DNA from 2 places in the Enterobacter adelaidei genome. Region 1 is predicted to be linked to the other one. Evidence: predicted binding sites of a transcription regulator. Region 1 holds the regulator's gene; the other holds the start of a gene.

Region 1 (11,745 bases):
CCTGGATAGAATGACCATGCTTTCAATTACTGAAAGGAAAATGAAACATGGAAAACAACAATCGTTTAATGCCCCATATAAGGCGGACAACACATATCATGATGTTTGCCCACCGAAACTGCTTTGACTTTCATCTCTTTAATGCCCGGTAGTCCTTCGACTTCTGGCGCACCCGCTTACAGGTCATCCTGAAACTCATTTATTTACAGGCAATTGCCTGTGAACCCGTGCGCTTATTCATCTTAATTCAGACGCATCTGCAACCGGGCAGACTGAATTTCAATCATCAAAAAGCAACTCACTGATTTTAATCAGCGGTCACCCTTTGCTTTTTTTCCGGGAAATTATCGATTTCTTTTTTACAAGGAATCGAGGGACTTCTATTACCTAAAATAAAGAGATAAAGATGAAAAATTTAAAAATCGCAGCCAGCCGTGCATGCCCTGATTGCTTTACCACTCAGCGTGAACTCGTGGATGTCAGAGCCTCTGATTATATTGATGTTGCCGCTATTGTTCTGGCGGTCAGCGATATTTCCAGCGGCATTCTGGAAGAAATAGAAGCCACCGGGTTTGGCATTCCTGTTTTTGTCGCAACGCACAAAGAAGAGATCATCCCGGCAGACTATTTATCGCGCATTCACGGCGTTTTCGAACACTCAGACACCAGCAACGACTATTATGGACGTCAACTGGAAGCGGCGGCCCAGAAGTATGAAACCCAGTTGCGACCGCCGTTTTTCCGCGCCCTGGTCGACTACGTGAAACAGGGTAACAGCGCCTTTGACTGCCCGGGGCATCAGGGCGGCCAGTTCTTCCGCCGCCATCCTGCCGGTAATCAGTTTGTCGATTTCTTTGGTGAAACGCTCTTCCGTTCCGACCTGTGCAACGCCGACGTGGCGATGGGCGATCTGCTGATCCATGAAGGTGCGCCGTGCATTGCGCAGCAACATGCGGCGAAAGTCTTTAATGCCGATAAGACCTACTTCGTGCTGAATGGAACGTCATCATCCAACAAAGTAGTGCTTAACGCCCTGCTCACTCCTGGCGACCTGGTCCTGTTTGACCGTAACAACCATAAATCGAACCATCACGGTGCCCTCCTCCAGGCAGGTGCAACACCAGTCTATCTGGAAACCGCGCGTAACCCGTACGGCTTTATCGGGGGTATTGACGCCCACTGCTTTGAAGAGAGTTATCTGCGCGAGCTGGTATCAGAAGTCGCACCAGGCAGAGCGCGTGATGCACGTCCGTTCCGCCTGGCGGTAATCCAGCTAGGTACTTACGATGGCACCATTTATAACGCTCGTCAGGTGGTAGATAAGATTGGCCCTCTGTGTGACTACATCCTGTTTGACTCAGCCTGGGTAGGTTACGAGCAGTTTATTCCGATGATGGCCGACTGCTCTCCACTGCTGCTGGAACTGAACGAAAACGACCCGGGCATTCTGGTGACCCAGTCCGTGCATAAACAACAGGCTGGCTTCTCGCAAACCTCGCAGATCCACAAGAAAGACAGCCACATCAAAGGTCAACAGCGCTATGTGCCCCACAAGCGTCTGAATAATGCCTTTATGATGCACGCCTCCACCAGCCCATTCTATCCGCTGTTTGCCGCACTGGATATCAACGCCCGCATGCATGAAGGCCAGAGTGGCCGCAACATGTGGATGGACTGCGTGGTCACCGGTATCGAAGCGCGTAAGCTGATCCTGCAGAATTGCCAGTATCTGCGTCCATTCGTGCCAGATATGGTGGATGGTCGTCCGTGGGAAAGCTGGGAGACGTCGGAAATCGCTACCGATCTGCGCTTCTTCCATTTTGTTCCCGGTGAGAACTGGCATGCTTTTGAGGGCTACGCCGAACATCAATATTTTATCGACCCGTGCAAACTGCTGCTGACCACGCCAGGCATTAACGCGCGTACCGGCGAGTATGAGGATTTCGGGGTACCTGCCACAATCCTTGCCAACTTCCTGCGTGAAAACGGCATTGTGCCGGAGAAATGCGACCTCAACTCGATCCTGTTCCTCCTCACCCCTGCGGAGGATATGGGCAAGCTGCAACAACTGGTAGCACAGCTGGTGCGCTTCGAAAAACTGCTCGAGAGCGATGTTCCGCTGAAAGACGTCCTGCCTTCTCTTTACAAACAACATCCTGAGCGTTACGCAGATTACACCCTGCGCCAGATTTGCCAGGAGATGCATGACCTGTATGCCCGTCACAACGTGAAACAGCTGCAAAAAGAGATGTTCCGCAAATCCCACTTCCCACGCGTGATGATGAATCCACAAGATGCGAACTACGCCTATCTGCGCGGTGAAGTTGAACTGGTGTCCCTGCGCGACGCGGAAGGTCGCATCGCTGCCGAAGGCGCACTCCCTTATCCACCAGGAGTGTTGTGTGTTGTCCCAGGGGAAGTCTGGGGCGGTTCCGTACTGCGCTACTTTGCCGCACTGGAAGAAGGCATCAACCTTCTGCCTGGCTTCGCACCGGAACTGCAGGGCGTGTATGTCGAGGAGTGTGAAGGGCGCAAAGAGGTTCGCTGCAACGTCATCAAACAACCCACCGCTCAGCCTGCACTGCTGAAAGGAGAGAAATTATGAGTAAATCCAACAAAATGGGCGTGGTGCAGCTGACCATCCTTACCATGGTTAACATGATGGGGTCAGGGATCATCATGCTGCCGACCAAGCTTGCAGAAGTGGGAACCATTTCGATTATCTCCTGGCTGGTGACCGCCGTAGGGTCAATGGCACTGGCATGGGCCTTTGCCAAATGCGGGATGTTCAGCCGCAAGTCAGGCGGGATGGGGGGCTATGCAGAATACGCCTTTGGTAAGTCAGGCAACTTTATGGCCAACTATACCTATGGTGTGTCATTGCTGATCGCCAACGTGGCGATTGCCATTTCCGCCGTGGGTTACGGTACGGAGCTGTTTGGTGCCACGCTGAGCCCGGTACAAATTGGGCTGGCGACCATCGGTGTGCTGTGGATCTGCACCGTGGCTAACTTTGGCGGCGCGCGTATCACCGGACAGCTCAGCAGCATCACCGTCTGGGGCGTGATTATCCCGGTTGTTGGCCTGTGCATCATCGGCTGGTTCTGGTTCAGCCCGACCTTGTACGCGAACTCCTGGAACCCTCACCATGTACCGTTCTTTACCGCAGTGGGTTCTTCCATTGCCATGACGCTTTGGGCCTTCCTCGGTCTGGAATCTGCCTGCGCGAATGCGGAAGTGGTTGAGAACCCTGAGAAGAACGTGCCGATTGCAGTCCTCGGCGGAACGCTGGGCGCGGCGGTGATCTATATCGTCTCGACTAACGTGATTGCCGGGATTGTGCCAAACATGGATCTGGCTAACTCTACGGCGCCGTTTGGTCTGGCCTTTGCGCAGATGTTCACGCCAGAAGTCGGGAAAGTGATCATGGGCCTGATGGTGATGTCCTGCTGCGGTTCACTCCTCGGCTGGCAGTTCACCATCGCTCAGGTCTTTAAATCCTCGGCTGACGAAGGGTACTTCCCGAAAATCTTCTCCCGCGTCACCAAAGCGGATGCACCGGTGCAGGGCATGCTGGCGATTGTCATCTTCCAGAGTGGATTATCGCTGATGACCATTAGCCCGTCGCTGAACAGCCAGTTCAACGTGCTGGTTAACCTGGCGGTCGTGACGAACATCATTCCGTATATTCTGTCGATGGCGGCGCTGGTGATTATTCAGAAGGTGGCGAAGGTGGATCCACGCAAAGCGCGGGCAGCCAATATCGTGGCGCTGATTGGGGCAATCTACAGCTTCTATGCGCTCTACTCATCCGGCCAGGAAGCAATGCTTTACGGCGCAATGGTCACCTTTATGGGCTGGACGCTGTACGGTCTGGTGTCACCACGGTTCGAGTTAAAGAATAAGCACAGCTAAAAAAAAGGGAGCCATTCGGCTCCCTTTTTCATTCTTACGCGTTTTTCAACACTTCACTGACAATCTCTACCGCTTCTTTCTCAATCTGCTGACGATGTTCAGCGCCGAGGAAGCTTTCGCAATAGATCTTGTACGCATCTTCGGTACCGGATGGACGCGCGGCAAACCAGCCGTTTTCAGTCATCACTTTCAGGCCGCCAATAGAGGCTCCATTACCCGGTGCAGCCGTCAGGCGTGCAGTGATCGGGTCGCCAGCCAGCGTGCTCGCACTGACCATCTCCGGAGAGAGTTTGGACAGGGCGGCTTTCTGAGCTGAAGTCGCCGATGCCTGAATACGGTTATAGCTTGGTGCACCAAAGCGTGCAGCCAGCTCATTGTAGTGTTCCTGCGGGTTTTTACCGGTGACAGCGGTAATTTCCGCCGCCAGCAGGCACATAATGATGCCGTCTTTATCGGTTGACCATGGCGTGCCGTCGAAACGCAGGAAAGATGCCCCGGCGCTCTCTTCACCGCCAAAGCCGAAGCTGCCGTCGTGCAGACCGTCAACGAACCATTTGAAGCCCACCGGCACTTCCACCAGCTTGCGGCCCAGCGCGTCGACAACACGGTCGATCATCGCAGAGGAGACCAGCGTTTTGCCCACAGCAACCTCTTTGCCCCACTGCGGACGGTGCTGGAACAGGTAGTTAATCGCTACCGCCAGGTAATGGTTCGGGTTCATCAGCCCTGCCGGGGTGACGATACCATGACGGTCGTAATCCGGGTCGTTGGCAAATGCCAGATCGAATTTGTCGCGCAGCGCCAGCAGGCCCGCCATCGCACATTCAGAGGAGCAGTCCATACGGATTGCGCCGTCTTTATCCAGGTGCATAAAGCGGAAGGTCTGATCGACGTGATCGTTCACGATGGTCAGATCCAGCTTGTAATGCTCAGCAATGCGTTTCCAGTATTCAATACCGGAGCCACCGAGCGGATCCACACCCAGCTTCAGACCAGCTTTCTGAATCGCCGCCATGTCGACGATATCCGCCAGTCCTTCAATAAACGGCTGTACCAGATCCAGCTCTTTCACATGACCAGATGCCATCGCAGCATCCAGAGAAATACGCTTCACACCTTTCAGGCCATCGGCTAACAGGGCGTTAGCACGATCTTCCACCACTTTGGTGACGTTAGTATCAGCCGGGCCGCCATTAGGTGGGTTGTATTTGATACCACCATCTTCCGGCGGGTTGTGGGATGGCGTGATAACGATCCCGTCAGCCAGCGCGCCCCCTTTCTTGTTGTGCACAAGAATGGCGTTAGACACCGCAGGCGTTGGCGTGAATCCGTTATTCTCCTGAATAATCACATCAACGCCGTTTGCGGCCAGCACTTCCAGGACAGAAATGAATGCCGGCTCAGACAAAGCATGGGTATCTTTTCCCACATAGCATGGACCAGTAACGCCATTTTTGGCGCGCTCTTCCGCAATGGCCTGAGCAATGGCCAGAATGTGCGGTTCGTTAAAGCTATGGCGCGCCGCGCTACCGCGGTGACCAGATGTACCAAACTTCACGGCGTGTTCTGCATTGCCCACAACCGGCTTCAGAACGTAATACTGCGCGGTCAGCTGAGCGACATTAATCAAATCGCTTTGTTGTGCAGGTTGGCCTGCACGGCTGTGATTTGCCATTACCGGGTCCTTCTGATGCAAGGGTTAAATTGTACCGCAAACCTTTTCAATCAATTCCGCCGGGAACTGCATAGACTGCATGATGTGTTCAATCATGCTGCACTTGCGGCCCGTATTGGTATTGGTGATCACCCAGTACGGAGTGCCAGGGACATGTTTGGGTTTGGTTTGATTGCCATTTTGCAGCAGCGTTTGCTCGTCACCCGCGAAATAGACGCGAGTACGACCGTGCAGCGACTCGGTCGCTTCAGCAAACGCTTTGTTATCCAGTGAGTAGAGTGTAGACAGCACCAGCATAAAGCGGTTAACCGCCTTTTTTTGCTCCGCATATTCATCGGACAGCAGCAGCTCGCGCATCGCCCGTACTTTATCTTTTGCCGGTGTCACGGCAGGTTTTGCTTGTGCAACAACGCTCTGCTGAGACACGACATCTTTGGTAACTGGGGTGACAGGCTGTGAAGCGGCGGAAATTTTAAGCATGCGCCGTAAAATGTCGGACGCACTCTCCCCGATATGCCGCGTCTGGCTGGCAATATACTGATAGAGTTCGTCATCAACTTCGATTGTTTTCATCTTAATCCAGTGCGATATCTTATCTGAATACAAGTCATTGGGATTATAAGGTCAAATCCCAACAGCGGATAGCGTCAAACCAGGTTGGCGGCAAAAGTCAGATTAAACTGGAACCTTGCAGCCGGGCGGCAGAATGGTCAACATGATACCCTAACCTGACATACGTAAAAAAAGAACTTTGCCATGAAATTGAATACCCGAGCGCAAACTGCACAATCGCCGAACAATAATTCTCCCATCGTACTGGTTCACGGACTTTTTGGCAGCCTGGATAACCTGGGCGTGCTGGCGCGCGATCTGGTTAGCGATCACGACATTTTGCAAGTCGACATGCGCAATCACGGTCTTTCAGGGCGCTCAGAAGAGATGACCTACGCGGCAATGGCGCAGGATCTGCTGGATACGCTGGATGCCAACAACCTGCAAAAGGTCACCCTCATCGGGCATTCAATGGGCGGGAAAGCGGTGATGGCCCTGACGGCGCTCGCACCTGAGAGAATTCAGGGTCTGGTGGTAATCGATGTTGCTCCGGTGGATTACGACGTTCGACGCCATGACGAAATTTTCGCGGCGATCAACGCGGTAACAGAGGCTGGTGCCACAACGCGTCAACAAGCGGCTGCCGTCATGCGTGAGCATCTTGATGAAGAAGGTGTCGTGCAGTTCCTGCTGAAGTCATTTGTTGACGGACAATGGCGTTTTAACGTGCCGGTGCTCTGGGAGCAGTACAACAATATCGTAGGCTGGGAAACGGTACCTGTTTGGCCGCATCCTACCCTCTTTATCCGTGGCGGTAACTCGCCTTACGTCACCGACGCGTACCGCGACGCATTGCTGGCGCAATTCCCGCAGGCTCGTGCTCATGTTATCGCCGGGGCCGGACACTGGGTTCACGCGGAAAAACCTGACGCCGTATTGCGCGCCATTCGCCGCTATCTTGCTGATACTGCAAATTGATTAAAAAGAGAGCGACTGGAAGGCTGCAGGCTTCCAGTCGTTGGCGTGCCGTTTTTGGTGATGTATGATGGCGCGCTTATCGCCCGGGCATTAGCAGGGCGGCGTGTTTCCCCCGAAGTCTCAGAATCATGGCCAAAGAACAAACGGACCGTACGACACTAGATCTGTTCGCGAATGAGCGTCGCCCGGGACGACCGAAAACGAATCCGCTTTCGCGCGATGAACAGCTGCGTATCAATAAACGCAATCAGCTTAAACGCGATAAAAATCGTGGGCTTAAGCGTGTCGAACTGAAGCTCAACGCCGACGCCGTCGATGCGCTTAACGAGCTGGCTGACGCGCGAAATATTAGCCGCAGCGAACTCATTGAAGAGATGTTGCTCGTCCAGCTTGAGACGTTACGCAGCCAGGCATAAGTCTGAAAATCCCCTTTATCGCCCTTTTCATGTAGCACAGAGTGCAGTCCTGCGCGATAGCTGTTTCCGCAGGGTTGCCAGTTCTGCTATTATTGCCCTTATCCGTGGCCGAATTGCGCCACCATACTATTAAGTTTCAAGAGGTTATTTTACTCATGGCAATCATCGGCATTTTCTTCGGCAGTGATACCGGCAATACCGAAAATATCGCAAAAAACATTCAAAAACAGCTCGGTAAAGACGTTGCTGATGTGCATGACATCGCCAAGAGCAGCAAAGAAGATCTCGAAGGCTATGACATTCTGCTGCTAGGTATTCCAACCTGGTACTACGGTGAAGCCCAGTGTGACTGGGATGATTTCTTCCCGACGCTGGAAGAAGTTGATTTCAACGGCAAGCTGGTTGCCCTTTTTGGCTGTGGCGATCAGGAAGACTACGCAGAATATTTCTGTGATGCGCTGGGTACCATCCGCGACATCATTGAGCCAAATGGCGCGGTTATCGTAGGCCACTGGCCAACGGCGGGTTACCACTTCGAAGCCTCTAAAGGCCTGGCTGATGACGATCATTTCGTGGGTCTGGCCATCGACGAAGACCGCCAGCCTGAACTGACCGCAGAGCGTGTTGAGAAGTGGGTTAAGCAGATCCGTGAAGAACTGCACCTGGATGATATTCTGAACGCCTGATTTTTATCGTGGCGCAACTGCGGTTGCGCCACGCCCCAGGTCAAACCGATTAAATTAATTGCTACAATCTTTTAACTTTTTCGCCCAGACCTGTACAATGTCTCCCTGAAAAATGTGGTTTCCATTGAGCAAGTTTGTTGGTGATACCCCATTTTTATAAGCATATTTTGCCTGAGACTTGCTGTTTTCATTTAGACATGGCAGTTCTATAATGAGACGCATTATCCAAGGTGCATTTTCTGTCACTTCCTACAGAAGTGAATCGTTTAGCAACAGGACAGATTCCGCATGACTGACAACAATACCGCATTAAAGAAGGCTGGCCTGAAAGTTACGCTTCCTCGGTTAAAAATCCTTGAAGTGCTTCAGGGTCCAGACAATCACCATGTCAGTGCGGAAGACCTTTATAAACGTCTTATTGACATGGGCGAAGAAATTGGGCTCGCTACCGTCTATCGCGTGCTGAACCAGTTTGATGACGCGGGCATTGTTACCCGTCATAATTTCGAAGGCGGTAAATCTGTATTCGAACTGACCCAGCAACAGCACCACGATCACCTGATCTGCCTCGACTGTGGCAAGGTCATTGAATTTAGCGATGACTCCATCGAAGCGCGCCAGCGTGAAATCGCGGCTCGTCATGGCATCCGCCTGACCAACCACAGCCTGTACCTGTATGGTCACTGTGCTGAAGGTGATTGCCGCGAAGACGATCACGCGCACGACGCTAAATAACTCAAGCTTTCATACTCTGAGCCAGCCGCGAGGTTGGCTTTTTTTTGCCTGTTATTTGACGCAAAAAAGCCCGGTAGCGTTGTGCTACCGGGCATGATGACAGAGAATTATTTGCTGTTGTTACTGCGAATCTCTTTCCAGATCTGGTCGCAACGCTTCGCCACTTCCTGATCGTTTCCGGTTTTACGTGCCTGAATACAGGCCTGGTAATCCATCACGCGAACGTTTTCCTGTGTGGCGAACTGCTCATGTGCCTTCTCTTTCTTCAGCACATTCAGCACGCTCTGACAGGCTTCGATCTTCTCCGGTGAACCTTCCGCTGTGTTAATGCAGGCGCTATACGCCTCTTTAAGACGCGAGTCCTCTTTCGGTGCCTGCTCCTGCGCACACCCCGCCAGCCCCGCAGCCAGCAACGCGACGATTACGATGTTTTTCATCATGTTCTGTCTCCATTAGAAGATAGTGAACGGAGCGATAACCATGAATTTCACGTCACGCTCATCCTGGAAGATGTTGCCGTAACCGCCTGCGTAGCTCGGAATGTCGGAGTGGTTGTCGTACTGGGTGAAGTGCAGTTTGAACATCGTGCCTTTCGCGCGGCCGTCCTGCAGGGTGTAGATAGCATCCAGGCTGTAAGAAGACTCTTTCAGGCGATAGTTTGGATCGTAGTAAGCGTCCGGTGTAGCCATATCTGCAGGTTTTGCATCCCAGGCATAAGCGTAAGATGCACCCACCGCCCAGCCTGGCAGGTTCCAGTTTTTCAGATCATACATCGCACCGAAGAACACCGCTTTTTCGCCGTCGGCGTTGAAGTCAGAGCGGTTATCCCACCAGATATCAAGACGACCGTTAGACGATGCATAGGTTGGGGTCATACGCTGCAGGAAGTACCCCTGCTGCCCTTCCGCTTTCACCCACGTGCCTTCCAGACGCAAATCAACCTGTCCGACTTTGTAGCCGAAGGTGAGAGCCTGCAACCACGCGGTGCCGTCATAGATATCATTGACGCCACCATTACTGACTTTGTCGCGCGTACCGTAGAACTGGTAGCTGGTGCTCAGCGGGCTACCCGCGATATCAAATTTATAGCTGGCCTTGGCAAAGTACTGATCGATGTAACCTTGAGCCTGGCCAAATGCCGCCTCAAGTACCAGGTCGTTTTTAAAGTCGTATTTAGCACCCAGTGAATGGAGATAATCTACTTTGGTTTTCTTATCGTTCTGGTAGAACTTGTCCATTTCAATGTGCCATGGTGCTTTGTACTCGTTGGTCCACATATAGGAGAAGCTCAACGCACCTGCATCACCGTAATCAAAGTTGGCACCCGCTTCCGCGCCCTGGTAAGTACCCGGCATAAAGCTCCAGTGTGGTGCTAACAATGTCTGACCGGTTGGCTGAATATAACCACCGCGCGCCCATACCGGGCCGTATTTGAATTTCGCTGCTGCCTTATACAGGCTGATACCGCTTTTATCTCCGGACCAGTCTTCTTTATAGGCTTTATTACTGGAGGAGAATGCGATTTCGTTCGGGTGGGCGCTGTCGCCGTTTTCCGCCATTTCAATTGCCGTGAATGCAGCAATATCCAGACCGAACATATCGGCAGCATAACCAGACTGGAAATCCAGATTGGCGTTCCAGGTGGAGTGAGAAAGGTTGGTTTTGTATTTGTCTTCAGTGACGTCTTTACGGTCACGTTCACGCTGCCAGTAGTAAATCCCCCCCGTGAGGGTTGAATCATCAATAAAACCTGCTGCCTTCGCCTCTGGTGCAATCACCAGGCCCGACATTGCTGTCACACCGGCAATAGCCAGCGCCAGCGCACTACGTTTGCCACTGAACGTACGCATAGATTATTCCTCTTTGACGAATTAAAACGCCTTAAACGGCGAAAAATATAAAAGACCTAATGGTCAGGGGTAGTTAGAAATACCCTCGAATTAACTACCGCCTTTAGGTTATTTTTCGCGACGCGAATTATCAATGCTTTTCAGCGAGCAAAAGTCAGGATTATGACGAAGTGCACATAATTGGTAGTGATTTGTAACATCTGTGCCAATGCGAGGATTTACAGGGAATAACGCGTATTTTGAGGGAGTGCCGACCGTTTATTCTGTGTATTTTTTGTCCTTAAGGCTATTCGTAAATATTAAAACTTTTTTTGAGTAAAATAAGTAGCACCTCATTGACCTGAATTTCGCACATACCTTATTTGAGCTGCGCGTTAATGGCCTGATCGTTAAATAAAAAAACGCCGCTTATCGCGGCGTTTGTCTCTCATTGACCAGAACTGCAATATTATTCGCCGATCTTAGCCCAGGTGTCACGCAGGCCAACGGTACGGTTAAACACCGGTTTTTCCGCCGTGCTGTAACGGCTATCCAGGCAGAAGTAACCTTCGCGTTCGAACTGGAACGCTTTACCTGCTTCGGCCGCTTTTAAAGACGGCTCGGCATAACCCTGTTTAATTACCAGAGATTCCGGGTTGATCGTCGCCAGGAAGTCTTCGGCAGCACCAGGGTTAGGGACACTGAACAGACGATCGTACAGGCGAATTTCAACAGGCAGCGCGTGTGCAGCGCTTACCCAATGGATAACGCCTTTCACTTTACGGCCATCAGCCGGATCTTTGCTCAGGGTTTCAGCATCATAAGAACAGAAGATGGTGGTGATATTGCCTTCAGCATCTTTCTCTACGCGCTCAGCCTTGATGACGTAAGCATTACGCAGACGCACCTCTTTACCCAATACCAGACGCTTGTACTGCTTGTTCGCTTCTTCGCGGAAG
Region 2 (11,745 bases), 1.6 Mb from region 1:
CAGGCCCGGCGTACGGTACTCAGCAGGCCAGCAGTGCGTTGCAGTTTGCGCATGCGCTACTGGCGGCCGGACATGAACTGGCGAGCGTCTTCTTTTATCGGGAAGGGGTATATAACGCGAACCAGTTTACGTCACCGGCGAGTGATGAGTTTGATCTGGTGCGCGCATGGCAGGCATTAAACGAAAAGCAGGGCGTAGAACTGCATATCTGCGTGGCGGCGGCCCTGCGCCGCGGCGTGACTGATGCAACCGAAGCTGAGCGCCTGGGTTTATCGGGTTCTAACTTGCAGCCCGGTTTTTCGTTGAGTGGTCTGGGTGCACTGGCACAGGCAGCATTAACCTGCGACAGAGTGGTGCAATTCTGATGAAGCGTATCGCGTTTGTTTTTTCTTCAGCGCCGCACGGTAGTGCGTCTGGCAGAGAAGGGCTGGATGCGTTGCTCGCGACATCAGCATTGAGCGAAGATATTGGCGTCTTTTTTTTGGGAGATGGGGTGTTCCAGCTTCTGGCGGGGCAACAGCCGCAAACCATTCTGGCGCGCGATTACATCGCGACGTTCAAAGTGTTACCGCTGTACGATATAGAAACGTTCTATGTCTGTGCCGACTCTCTGGCCGCGCGTGGTTTAAACGAGGCAACGCCTTTCGTGCTGGATGTGACGTGCTTGTCTTCCACCGCACTGCGCGAGCACCTTTCCCACTACGACACCGTTCTGACTTTCTGAGGCTGCCATGCTCCATACTCTGAGCCATTCACCGTGGCAATGTGATATCGACGCGTTACTGAGTATGCTGCGCGAAGGTGATGACCTGCTGCTGATTCAGGATGGCGTACTTGCCGCACTGGAAGGCAGTCGTTTCGTTGAAATTCTCACGAATGCCCCCATAACAGTCTTTGCGCTGAAAGACGATCTGGATGCGCGGGGTCTTTCTGGTCAAATTTCAGCCAAAATTGACGTGGTTGGCTATACTGATTTCGTCAATCTTACTGTGAAGCATGCCAGTCAAATGAACTGGTGATTTGAGATCGCTGTATATTTCTTGACACCTTTTCGACGTAGCCCTAAAATTTCGCGTCCTCATATTGTATGAGGTCGATTTATTACGTGTTTACGAAGCAAAAGCTAAAACCAGGAGCTATTTAATGGCAACAGTTAACCAGCTGGTACGCAAACCACGTGCACGCAAAGTTGCGAAAAGCAACGTGCCTGCGCTGGAAGCCTGCCCGCAGAAACGTGGCGTATGTACTCGTGTATATACCACCACTCCTAAAAAACCAAACTCCGCACTGCGTAAAGTATGCCGTGTGCGTTTGACTAACGGTTTCGAAGTGACTTCCTACATCGGTGGTGAAGGTCACAATCTGCAGGAACACTCCGTGATCCTGATCCGTGGCGGTCGTGTTAAAGACCTTCCGGGTGTTCGTTACCACACCGTTCGTGGTGCGCTGGACTGCTCAGGTGTTAAAGACCGTAAGCAGGCTCGCTCCAAGTACGGCGTGAAGCGTCCTAAGGCTTAATGGTTCTCCGTTAAGTAAGGCCAAACTGATTTATCTTAATGTCACACTAAACTCTTTGAGTTTTGGACAATCCTGAATTAACAACGGAGTATTCCCATGCCACGTCGTCGCGTCATTGGTCAGCGTAAAATTCTTCCAGATCCGAAATTCGGATCAGAACTGCTGGCAAAATTTGTAAATATCCTGATGGTAGATGGTAAAAAATCTACTGCAGAAGCAATCGTATACAGCGCGCTTGAGACCCTGGCTCAGCGTTCTGGTAAAAATGAACTGGAAGCTTTCGAAGTCGCTCTCGACAACGTTCGCCCGACTGTAGAAGTTAAGTCCCGCCGCGTTGGTGGTTCTACTTATCAGGTTCCAGTTGAAGTTCGTCCGGTTCGTCGTAATGCTCTGGCAATGCGTTGGATCGTTGAAGCTGCTCGTAAACGCGGTGATAAATCCATGGCTCTGCGTCTGGCGAACGAACTTTCTGATGCTGCAGACAACAAAGGTACTGCAGTTAAGAAACGTGAAGACGTTCACCGTATGGCAGAAGCCAACAAGGCGTTCGCACACTACCGTTGGTAATCCCTTCGGAGTATTAGTCACCAGGCGGGCGCTTCAGAGAAGCCGCCCGCTCTGGGTAACTTAACTGAACGCCTAAAGATATAACGAGGAATCAAATGGCTCGTACAACACCCATCGCACGCTACCGTAACATCGGTATCAGTGCGCACATCGACGCCGGTAAAACCACTACTACCGAACGTATTCTGTTCTACACCGGTGTAAACCATAAAATCGGTGAAGTTCATGACGGCGCTGCCACCATGGACTGGATGGAACAGGAGCAGGAGCGTGGTATTACTATCACCTCCGCAGCGACTACTGCATTCTGGTCAGGTATGGCTAAGCAGTACGAACCGCATCGCGTAAACATCATCGACACCCCAGGGCACGTTGACTTCACCATCGAAGTAGAACGTTCCATGCGTGTTCTTGACGGCGCGGTAATGGTTTATTGCGCAGTTGGTGGTGTTCAGCCACAGTCTGAAACCGTATGGCGTCAGGCGAACAAATATAAAGTTCCACGCATCGCGTTCGTTAACAAAATGGACCGTATGGGTGCTAACTTCCTGAAAGTTGTTGGTCAGATCAAAACCCGTCTGGGCGCGAACCCTGTTCCGCTGCAGCTGGCAATTGGTGCTGAAGAAGGTTTCACCGGCGTAATCGACCTGGTGAAAATGAAAGCCATCAACTGGAACGATGCAGACCAGGGCGTTACCTTCGAATACGAAGATATCCCGGCTGAAATGCAGGACCTGGCTGACGAATGGCACCAGAACCTGATCGAATCCGCTGCTGAAGCTTCTGAAGAGCTGATGGAGAAATACCTGGGTGGTGAAGAACTGACTGAAGAAGAGATCAAAAAAGCTCTGCGTCAGCGTGTTCTGAACAACGAAATCATCCTGGTAACCTGTGGTTCTGCGTTCAAGAACAAAGGTGTGCAGGCGATGCTGGATGCGGTAGTTGACTACCTGCCATCCCCGGTTGACGTTCCTGCGATCAACGGCATCCTGGACGACGGTAAAGATACTCCGGCTGAGCGTCACGCAAGCGACGAAGAGCCATTCTCTGCACTGGCGTTCAAAATTGCTACCGACCCATTCGTGGGTAACCTGACCTTCTTCCGCGTTTACTCTGGTGTGGTTAACTCCGGTGACACCATCCTGAACTCCGTGAAAGCGGCGCGTGAACGTTTTGGCCGTATCGTACAGATGCACGCTAACAAACGTGAAGAGATCAAAGAAGTTCGTGCGGGCGACATCGCTGCAGCTATCGGTCTGAAAGACGTGACCACTGGTGACACCCTGTGTGACCCAGATCACCCAATCATTCTGGAGCGTATGGAATTCCCTGAGCCGGTAATCTCCATCGCAGTTGAACCAAAAACCAAAGCTGACCAGGAAAAAATGGGTCTGGCTCTGGGCCGTCTGGCGAAAGAAGACCCATCATTCCGCGTATGGACTGATGAAGAATCTAACCAGACCATCATCGCTGGTATGGGTGAACTGCACCTGGACATCATCGTTGACCGTATGAAGCGTGAATTCAACGTTGAAGCGAACGTGGGTAAACCTCAGGTTGCTTACCGCGAAGCGATTCGCGCGAAAGTTACCGATGTTGAAGGTAAACACGCTAAGCAGTCTGGTGGTCGCGGTCAGTACGGTCACGTTGTGATCGACATGTACCCACTGGAGCCGGGCTCTAACCCGAAAGGTTACGAGTTCATCAACGACATCAAAGGTGGTGTAATTCCTGGTGAATACATCCCAGCCGTTGATAAAGGCATCCAGGAACAGCTGAAAGCGGGCCCTCTGGCTGGCTATCCGGTTGTTGACATGGGTATCCGTCTGCACTTCGGTTCTTACCACGACGTTGACTCCTCTGAACTGGCGTTTAAACTGGCTGCGTCTATTGCCTTTAAAGAAGGCTTTAAGAAAGCAAAACCAGTTCTGCTTGAGCCAATCATGAAGGTTGAAGTAGAAACTCCTGAAGAGAACACCGGTGACGTTATCGGTGACTTGAGCCGTCGTCGCGGTATGCTGCGTGGTCAGGAATCCGAAGTAACTGGCGTTAAGATCCACGCTGAAGTTCCACTGTCTGAAATGTTCGGATATGCAACTCAGCTGCGTTCTCTGACCAAAGGTCGTGCATCATACACCATGGAATTCCTGAAGTATGATGATGCGCCTAACAACGTTGCTCAGGCCGTTATTGAAGCCCGTGGTAAGTAATCCACAGGATTAAAACCTAAGTCCCGTGCTCTCTCCAAAGGGGAGAGCACTATAGTAAGGAATATAGCCGTGTCTAAAGAAAAATTTGAACGTACAAAACCGCACGTTAACGTCGGTACTATCGGCCACGTTGACCATGGTAAAACAACGCTGACCGCTGCAATCACTACCGTTCTGGCAAAAACCTACGGTGGTTCTGCTCGCGCATTCGACCAGATCGATAACGCACCAGAAGAAAAAGCTCGTGGTATCACCATCAACACCTCTCACGTTGAGTACGACACCCCGACTCGCCACTACGCACACGTAGACTGCCCAGGCCACGCCGACTATGTTAAAAACATGATCACCGGTGCTGCGCAGATGGACGGCGCGATCCTGGTTGTTGCTGCGACTGACGGCCCAATGCCTCAGACCCGTGAGCACATCCTGCTGGGTCGTCAGGTAGGCGTTCCTTACATCATCGTGTTCCTGAACAAGTGCGACATGGTTGATGACGAAGAGCTGCTGGAACTGGTAGAGATGGAAGTTCGTGAACTGCTGTCTCAGTACGATTTCCCAGGTGACGATACCCCAATCGTTCGTGGTTCTGCTCTGAAAGCGCTGGAAGGCGAAGCTGAGTGGGAAGCGAAAATCATCGAACTGGCTGGCTTCCTGGATTCTTACATCCCAGAACCAGAGCGTGCGATTGACAAGCCATTCCTGCTGCCAATCGAAGACGTATTCTCCATCTCCGGTCGTGGTACCGTTGTTACCGGTCGTGTAGAGCGCGGTATCATCAAAGTTGGTGAAGAAGTTGAAATCGTTGGTATCAAAGAGACTGCGAAGTCTACCTGTACTGGCGTTGAAATGTTCCGCAAACTGCTGGACGAAGGCCGTGCTGGTGAGAACGTTGGTGTTCTGCTGCGTGGTATCAAACGTGAAGAAATCGAACGTGGTCAGGTTCTGGCGAAGCCAGGCTCAATCAAGCCACACACCAAGTTCGAATCTGAAGTGTACATTCTGTCCAAAGACGAAGGCGGCCGTCATACTCCGTTCTTCAAAGGCTACCGTCCACAGTTCTACTTCCGTACTACTGACGTGACCGGTACCATCGAACTGCCAGAAGGCGTAGAGATGGTAATGCCAGGCGACAACATCAAGATGGTTGTGACTCTGATCCACCCAATCGCGATGGACGACGGTCTGCGTTTCGCAATCCGTGAAGGCGGCCGTACCGTTGGCGCGGGCGTTGTTGCTAAAGTTCTGGGCTAATTAATTATCCCCGAATAAAAAAAGGACGCTTCGGCGTCCTTTTTTGTTTTCTGCCATTCATGCACTGTCACAAAATTTCGCATTTTTTGCCTGCTCCCGCCCCGTATTGTGGCGTTTGTGCTATTGTAATCATAACCATTCTCACTTACACTTTGCGCATAATTTGAACGGGAGTCTCTATGTACGTTTGTTTATGTAATGGTGTAAGCGACAAGAAAATACGTCAGGCCGTTCGTCAGTTTCAGCCTCAGTCATTCCAGCAGCTTCGCAAATTTGTTCCGGTGGGAAATCAATGCGGTAAATGTGTACGTGCTGCGCGAGAGATCATGCAGGATGAACTGATGCAGATCCCGGAATACAAAGAGATCGCGTAAGCGCCCATCTTTTTTTTGACATCCCTGTAGCCCGATCTACGCTTCAATGAGTGGAAGCGGAGGGACTATATAATGAAAGGTGATGTTAAAATCATAAGTTATCTCAATAAATTATTGGGAAATGAGCTTGTCGCGATTAACCAGTACTTTCTTCACGCGAGAATGTTCAAAAACTGGGGGCTTAAACGTCTGAACGACGTTGAGTACCATGAATCGATCGATGAAATGAAGCACGCTGATAAATATATCGAGCGTATTTTATTCCTTGAAGGCATTCCAAACCTGCAGGATCTCGGAAAGCTGGGCATCGGAGAAGATGTCGAAGAGATGCTGCGTTCTGACCTCAGGCTAGAACTTGAAGGCGCCAAAGATCTCCGTGAAGCCATTGCCTATGCGGATAGCGTCCATGATTACGTCAGCCGCGACATGATGATCCAGATTCTGGCCGACGAAGAGGGTCATATCGACTGGCTGGAAACTGAGCTGGATCTCATCGCTAAGATTGGCCTGCAAAACTACCTTCAGTCGCAGATTAAAGTGGAAGAGTAACCAGCGTCTTCCAGCCAACGCATAAACCCGCAGCTGCCAGAAATGGCCCAAAAGGCAGCGGGTTTTTTATTGCCTCTTTATCAGAGGTGAGTAATGAAAAAACAAGAATGCTAAGTAATGCCATAAGCGCAGCGAGTAATGCCAGGGTCGGCAGCACGCACCAACCATGCCAGGCACCAAGCGCAGAAAGGTATTTAACATCGCCATATCCCATCCCTTCATGCCGGCAGATAAATCGATAGCCCCAGTAAATAACGGCAAAGCCCAAATATCCTGCCATTGCCCCCACCACCGCACTCGCCAAAAAATCAGGATGGATACAAAGCTGAAAGAGCAGGCCAACCCATAGCAGCGGACAGAGAAACTTATCGGGAAGCAGTCCATAGCGAATATCAGCGTGGACAAGAAAGGCAGTCAGCGAAAAATAGATCAGCAAAAAGGGGAGGGTGGTTAACATCGAAAAGGCCTCAAAGGGGTTTGAGCGCATACTCGCTGCAACAGGCTTAACCGGCAATGCACAAAAGCAGTAATTGCGTAGCGGCTCCAGACAAAGACTCGACAAGGAATACATTGCATAAAAAGTTGCGCGCCTTTACGCACGCGGCGGCTTTGGCGCTTAATTTCTAAACGGCACTTGCGTCTTGCCCAGATTTACGTATAATGCGCGGGCTTGTCGTAATTGACGGCGGGTTCAATCAGAACCAGAGTAGCTCATTTTGTTACTCAACAATGCTCCCAATTGGGGAGCTACGTAAGAACGGTTACACTCTCCCATCAATCGTAATGGGTTTGAGGAGTAATCATTTTCGTTTATAAAATAATTGGAGCTCTGGTCTCATGCAGAACCAAAGAATCCGTATCCGCCTTAAAGCGTTTGATCATCGTCTGATCGATCAATCAACCGCGGAAATCGTCGAGACTGCTAAGCGCACTGGTGCGCAAGTCCGTGGTCCGATCCCGCTGCCGACCCGCAAAGAGCGCTTCACCGTTCTGATCTCCCCGCACGTTAACAAAGACGCGCGTGATCAGTACGAAATCCGCACTCACAAGCGTCTGGTTGACATCGTTGAGCCAACTGAGAAAACCGTTGATGCTCTGATGCGTCTGGATCTGGCTGCCGGTGTAGACGTGCAGATCAGCCTGGGTTAATCAGGTCATCGAGCGATTGAGAGGTTGAAACAATGATTGGTTTAGTCGGTAAAAAAGTGGGTATGACCCGCATCTTCACTGAAGATGGCGTTTCTATCCCAGTAACCGTAATCGAAGTTGAAGCAAACCGCGTTACTCAGGTTAAAGATCTGGCTAACGATGGCTACCGCGCTATTCAGGTTACCACTGGTGCTAAAAAAGCTAACCGTGTAACCAAACCAGAAGCGGGTCACTTCGCTAAAGCTGGCGTAGAAGCTGGCCGTGGTCTGTGGGAATTCCGTCTTGCTGAAGGCGAAGAGTTCACTGTAGGTCAGGACATTAGCGTTGAGCTGTTTGCTGACGTTAAAAAAGTTGACGTAACCGGTACCTCTAAAGGTAAAGGTTTTGCTGGTACCGTTAAGCGCTGGAACTTCCGTACCCAGGACGCTACTCACGGTAACTCCTTGTCTCACCGCGTTCCGGGTTCTATCGGTCAGAACCAGACTCCGGGCAAAGTGTTCAAAGGCAAGAAAATGGCAGGTCAGCTGGGTAACGAACGTGTAACCGTTCAGAGCCTGGACGTAGTACGTGTTGACGCTGAGCGCAACCTGCTGCTGGTTAAAGGTGCAGTTCCGGGTGCAACCGGTAGCGACCTGATCGTTAAACCAGCTGTGAAGGCGTAAGGGGATAGCAATGGAATTAGTATTGAAAGACGCGCAGAGCGCGCTGACTGTTTCCGAAACTACCTTCGGTCGTGATTTCAACGAAGCGCTGGTTCACCAGGTTGTTGTTGCTTATGCAGCTGGTGCTCGTCAGGGTACTCGTGCTCAGAAGACTCGTGCTGAAGTAACTGGTTCCGGCAAAAAGCCATGGCGCCAGAAAGGTACCGGCCGTGCGCGTTCAGGTTCTATCAAGAGCCCGATCTGGCGTTCAGGTGGCGTGACCTTCGCTGCGCGTCCACAGGACCACAGTCAAAAAGTTAACAAAAAGATGTACCGCGGCGCGCTGAAAAGCATCCTGTCCGAACTGGTACGTCAGGATCGTCTGATCGTTGTCGAGAAGTTCTCTGTAGAAGCGCCTAAAACTAAGCTGCTGGCTCAGAAACTGAAAGACATGGCTCTGGAAGATGTGCTGATCATCACCGGTGAGCTGGACGAGAACCTGTTCCTGGCCGCACGTAACCTGCACAAGGTTGACGTACGCGATGCGACTGGTATCGACCCGGTTAGCCTGATCGCCTTCGACAAAGTCGTAATGACTGCTGATGCTGTTAAGCAAGTTGAGGAGATGCTGGCATGATTCGTGAAGAACGTCTGCTGAAGGTGCTTCGCGCACCGCACGTTTCTGAAAAAGCGTCTACTGCGATGGAAAAAACAAACACCATCGTTCTCAAAGTTGCTAAAGACGCGACCAAAGCAGAGATCAAAGCTGCTGTGCAGAAACTGTTTGAAGTCGAAGTCGAAGTCGTTAACACCCTGGTAGTTAAAGGGAAAGTTAAACGTCACGGACAGCGTATCGGTCGTCGTAGCGACTGGAAAAAAGCTTACGTCACCCTGAAAGAAGGCCAGAATCTGGACTTCGTTGGCGGCGCTGAGTAAGTCGGAGGAGTAATACAATGGCAGTTGTTAAATGTAAACCGACATCTCCGGGTCGTCGCCACGTAGTTAAAGTGGTTAACCCTGAGCTGCACAAGGGCAAACCTTTTGCTCCGTTGCTGGAAAAAAACAGCAAATCCGGTGGTCGTAACAACAATGGCCGTATCACCACTCGTCACATCGGTGGTGGCCACAAGCAGGCTTATCGTATTGTTGACTTCAAACGCAACAAAGACGGTATCCCAGCAGTTGTTGAACGTCTTGAGTACGATCCGAACCGTTCCGCGAACATCGCGCTGGTTCTGTACAAAGACGGCGAACGCCGTTACATCCTGGCCCCTAAAGGCCTGAAAGCTGGCGACCAGATTCAGTCTGGCGTTGATGCTGCAATCAAAGCAGGTAACACCCTGCCGATGCGCAATATCCCGGTTGGTTCTACCGTTCATAACGTAGAAATGAAACCAGGTAAAGGCGGTCAGCTGGCACGTTCCGCTGGTACTTACGTTCAGATCGTTGCTCGTGATGGTGCTTATGTCACCCTGCGTCTGCGTTCTGGTGAAATGCGTAAAGTCGAAGCAGACTGCCGTGCAACCCTGGGCGAAGTTGGCAATGCTGAGCATATGCTGCGCGTTCTGGGTAAAGCAGGTGCTGCACGCTGGCGTGGTGTTCGTCCTACCGTTCGCGGTACTGCGATGAACCCAGTCGACCACCCACATGGTGGTGGTGAAGGTCGTAACTTTGGTAAGCACCCGGTAACTCCGTGGGGCGTTCAGACCAAAGGTAAGAAGACCCGCAGCAACAAGCGTACTGATAAATTTATCGTACGTCGCCGTAGCAAATAATTTTAGAGGATAAGCCATGCCACGTTCTCTCAAGAAAGGTCCTTTTATTGACCTGCACTTGCTGAAGAAGGTAGAGAAAGCGGTGGAAAGCGGAGACAAGAAGCCCCTGCGCACTTGGTCCCGTCGTTCAACGATCTTTCCTAACATGATCGGTTTGACCATCGCTGTCCATAATGGTCGTCAGCACGTTCCAGTCTTTGTTACCGACGAAATGGTTGGTCACAAACTGGGTGAATTCGCACCGACTCGTACTTATCGCGGCCACGCTGCTGATAAAAAAGCGAAGAAGAAATAAGGTAGGAGGAAGAGATGGAAACTTTAGCTCAACATCGCCATGCTCGTTCTTCTGCACAGAAGGTTCGCCTTGTTGCTGACCTGATTCGCGGTAAGAAAGTGTCGCAGGCCCTGGACATCCTGACCTATACCAACAAGAAAGCTGCGGTATTGGTCAAGAAAGTACTGGAATCTGCCATTGCTAACGCTGAACACAACGATGGCGCTGACATCGACGATCTGAAAGTCGCGAAAATTTTCGTAGATGAAGGCCCAAGCATGAAGCGCATTATGCCGCGTGCGAAAGGTCGTGCAGATCGCATCCTGAAGCGCACCAGCCACATTACTGTGGTTGTGTCCGATCGCTGAGACTCTGGAGACTAGCAATGGGTCAGAAAGTACATCCTAATGGTATTCGCCTGGGTATTGTAAAACCATGGAACTCTACCTGGTTTGCGAACACCAAAGAATTCGCTGACAACCTGGACAGCGATTTTAAAGTACGTCAGTACCTGACTAAGGAACTGGCTAAAGCGTCTGTATCTCGTATCGTTATCGAGCGTCCAGCGAAGAGCATCCGTGTGACTATTCACACTGCTCGTCCTGGCATCGTTATCGGTAAGAAAGGCGAAGACGTAGAAAAACTGCGCAAGGTCGTAGCGGATATCGCTGGCGTTCCTGCACAGATCAATATCGCTGAAGTTCGTAAGCCTGAACTGGACGCAAAACTGGTTGCTGACAGCATCACTTCACAGCTGGAACGTCGTGTTATGTTCCGTCGTGCTATGAAGCGTGCTGTACAGAACGCAATGCGTCTGGGCGCTAAAGGTATCAAAGTTGAAGTTAGCGGCCGTCTGGGCGGCGCGGAAATCGCACGTACCGAATGGTACCGTGAAGGTCGCGTACCGCTGCACACTCTGCGTGCTGACATCGACTACAACACCTCTGAAGCGCACACCACTTACGGTGTAATCGGCGTTAAGGTATGGATCTTCAAAGGTGAGATCCTGGGTGGTATGGCTGCTGTTGAACAACCGGAAAAACCGGCTGCTCAACCTAAAAAGCAGCAGCGTAAAGGCCGTAAATAAGGAGCGTCGCTGATGTTACAACCAAAGCGTACAAAATTCCGTAAAGTGCACAAAGGCCGCAACCGTGGTCTGGCGCAGGGTACGGATGTTAGCTTCGGCACTTTCGGTCTGAAAGCTGTTGGCCGTGGTCGTCTGACTGCACGTCAGATCGAAGCAGCACGTCGTGCAATGACCCGTGCAGTTAAGCGTCAAGGTAAAATTTGGATCCGTGTATTCCCGGACAAACCAATTACCGAGAAGCCGCTGGAAGTTCGTATGGGTAAAGGTAAAGGTAACGTGGAGTACTGGGTTGCCTTGATCCAACCGGGCAAAGTCCTGTATGAAATGGACGGTGTTCCGGAAGAGCT

The links. The regulator Fur, encoded in region 1, represses iron uptake genes when iron is present. The targets are predictions, from matches to a motif close to ATAATAATGAGAACNACTATCAA.
Region 2: the regulator Fur is predicted to act here: its motif matches at 5,672-5,694, upstream of bfd (bacterioferritin-associated ferredoxin).

Annotation. Positions count from the first base shown of each region.
Region 1 covers NZ_CP154353.1:1,241,068-1,252,812, reverse strand. The annotation lists gene speFL (leader peptide SpeFL) at 48-152, shown strand; gene speF (ornithine decarboxylase SpeF) at 407-2,605, shown strand; gene potE (putrescine-ornithine antiporter) at 2,602-3,915, shown strand; gene pgm (phosphoglucomutase (alpha-D-glucose-1,6-bisphosphate-dependent)) at 3,950-5,590, opposite strand; gene seqA (replication initiation negative regulator SeqA) at 5,615-6,163, opposite strand; gene ybfF (esterase) at 6,347-7,120, shown strand; gene ybfE (LexA regulated protein) at 7,249-7,536, shown strand; gene fldA (flavodoxin FldA) at 7,692-8,222, shown strand; gene fur (ferric iron uptake transcriptional regulator) at 8,511-8,957, shown strand; gene chiQ (ChiQ/YbfN family lipoprotein) at 9,065-9,394, opposite strand; gene chiP (chitoporin) at 9,410-10,807, opposite strand; gene glnS (glutamine--tRNA ligase) at 11,256-11,745, opposite strand, start outside.
Region 2 covers NZ_CP154353.1:4,228,157-4,239,901, reverse strand. The annotation lists gene tusD (sulfurtransferase complex subunit TusD) at 1-365, shown strand, start outside; gene tusC (sulfurtransferase complex subunit TusC) at 365-724, shown strand; gene tusB (sulfurtransferase complex subunit TusB) at 732-1,019, shown strand; gene rpsL (30S ribosomal protein S12) at 1,144-1,518, shown strand; gene rpsG (30S ribosomal protein S7) at 1,615-2,085, shown strand; gene fusA (elongation factor G) at 2,181-4,295, shown strand; gene tuf (elongation factor Tu) at 4,365-5,549, shown strand; gene bfd (bacterioferritin-associated ferredoxin) at 5,729-5,923, shown strand; gene bfr (bacterioferritin) at 5,996-6,472, shown strand; gene AAHF05_RS20645 (A24 family peptidase) at 6,456-6,929, opposite strand; gene rpsJ (30S ribosomal protein S10) at 7,310-7,621, shown strand; gene rplC (50S ribosomal protein L3) at 7,654-8,283, shown strand; gene rplD (50S ribosomal protein L4) at 8,294-8,899, shown strand; gene rplW (50S ribosomal protein L23) at 8,896-9,198, shown strand; gene rplB (50S ribosomal protein L2) at 9,216-10,037, shown strand; gene rpsS (30S ribosomal protein S19) at 10,054-10,332, shown strand; gene rplV (50S ribosomal protein L22) at 10,347-10,679, shown strand; gene rpsC (30S ribosomal protein S3) at 10,697-11,398, shown strand; gene rplP (50S ribosomal protein L16) at 11,411-11,745, shown strand, end outside.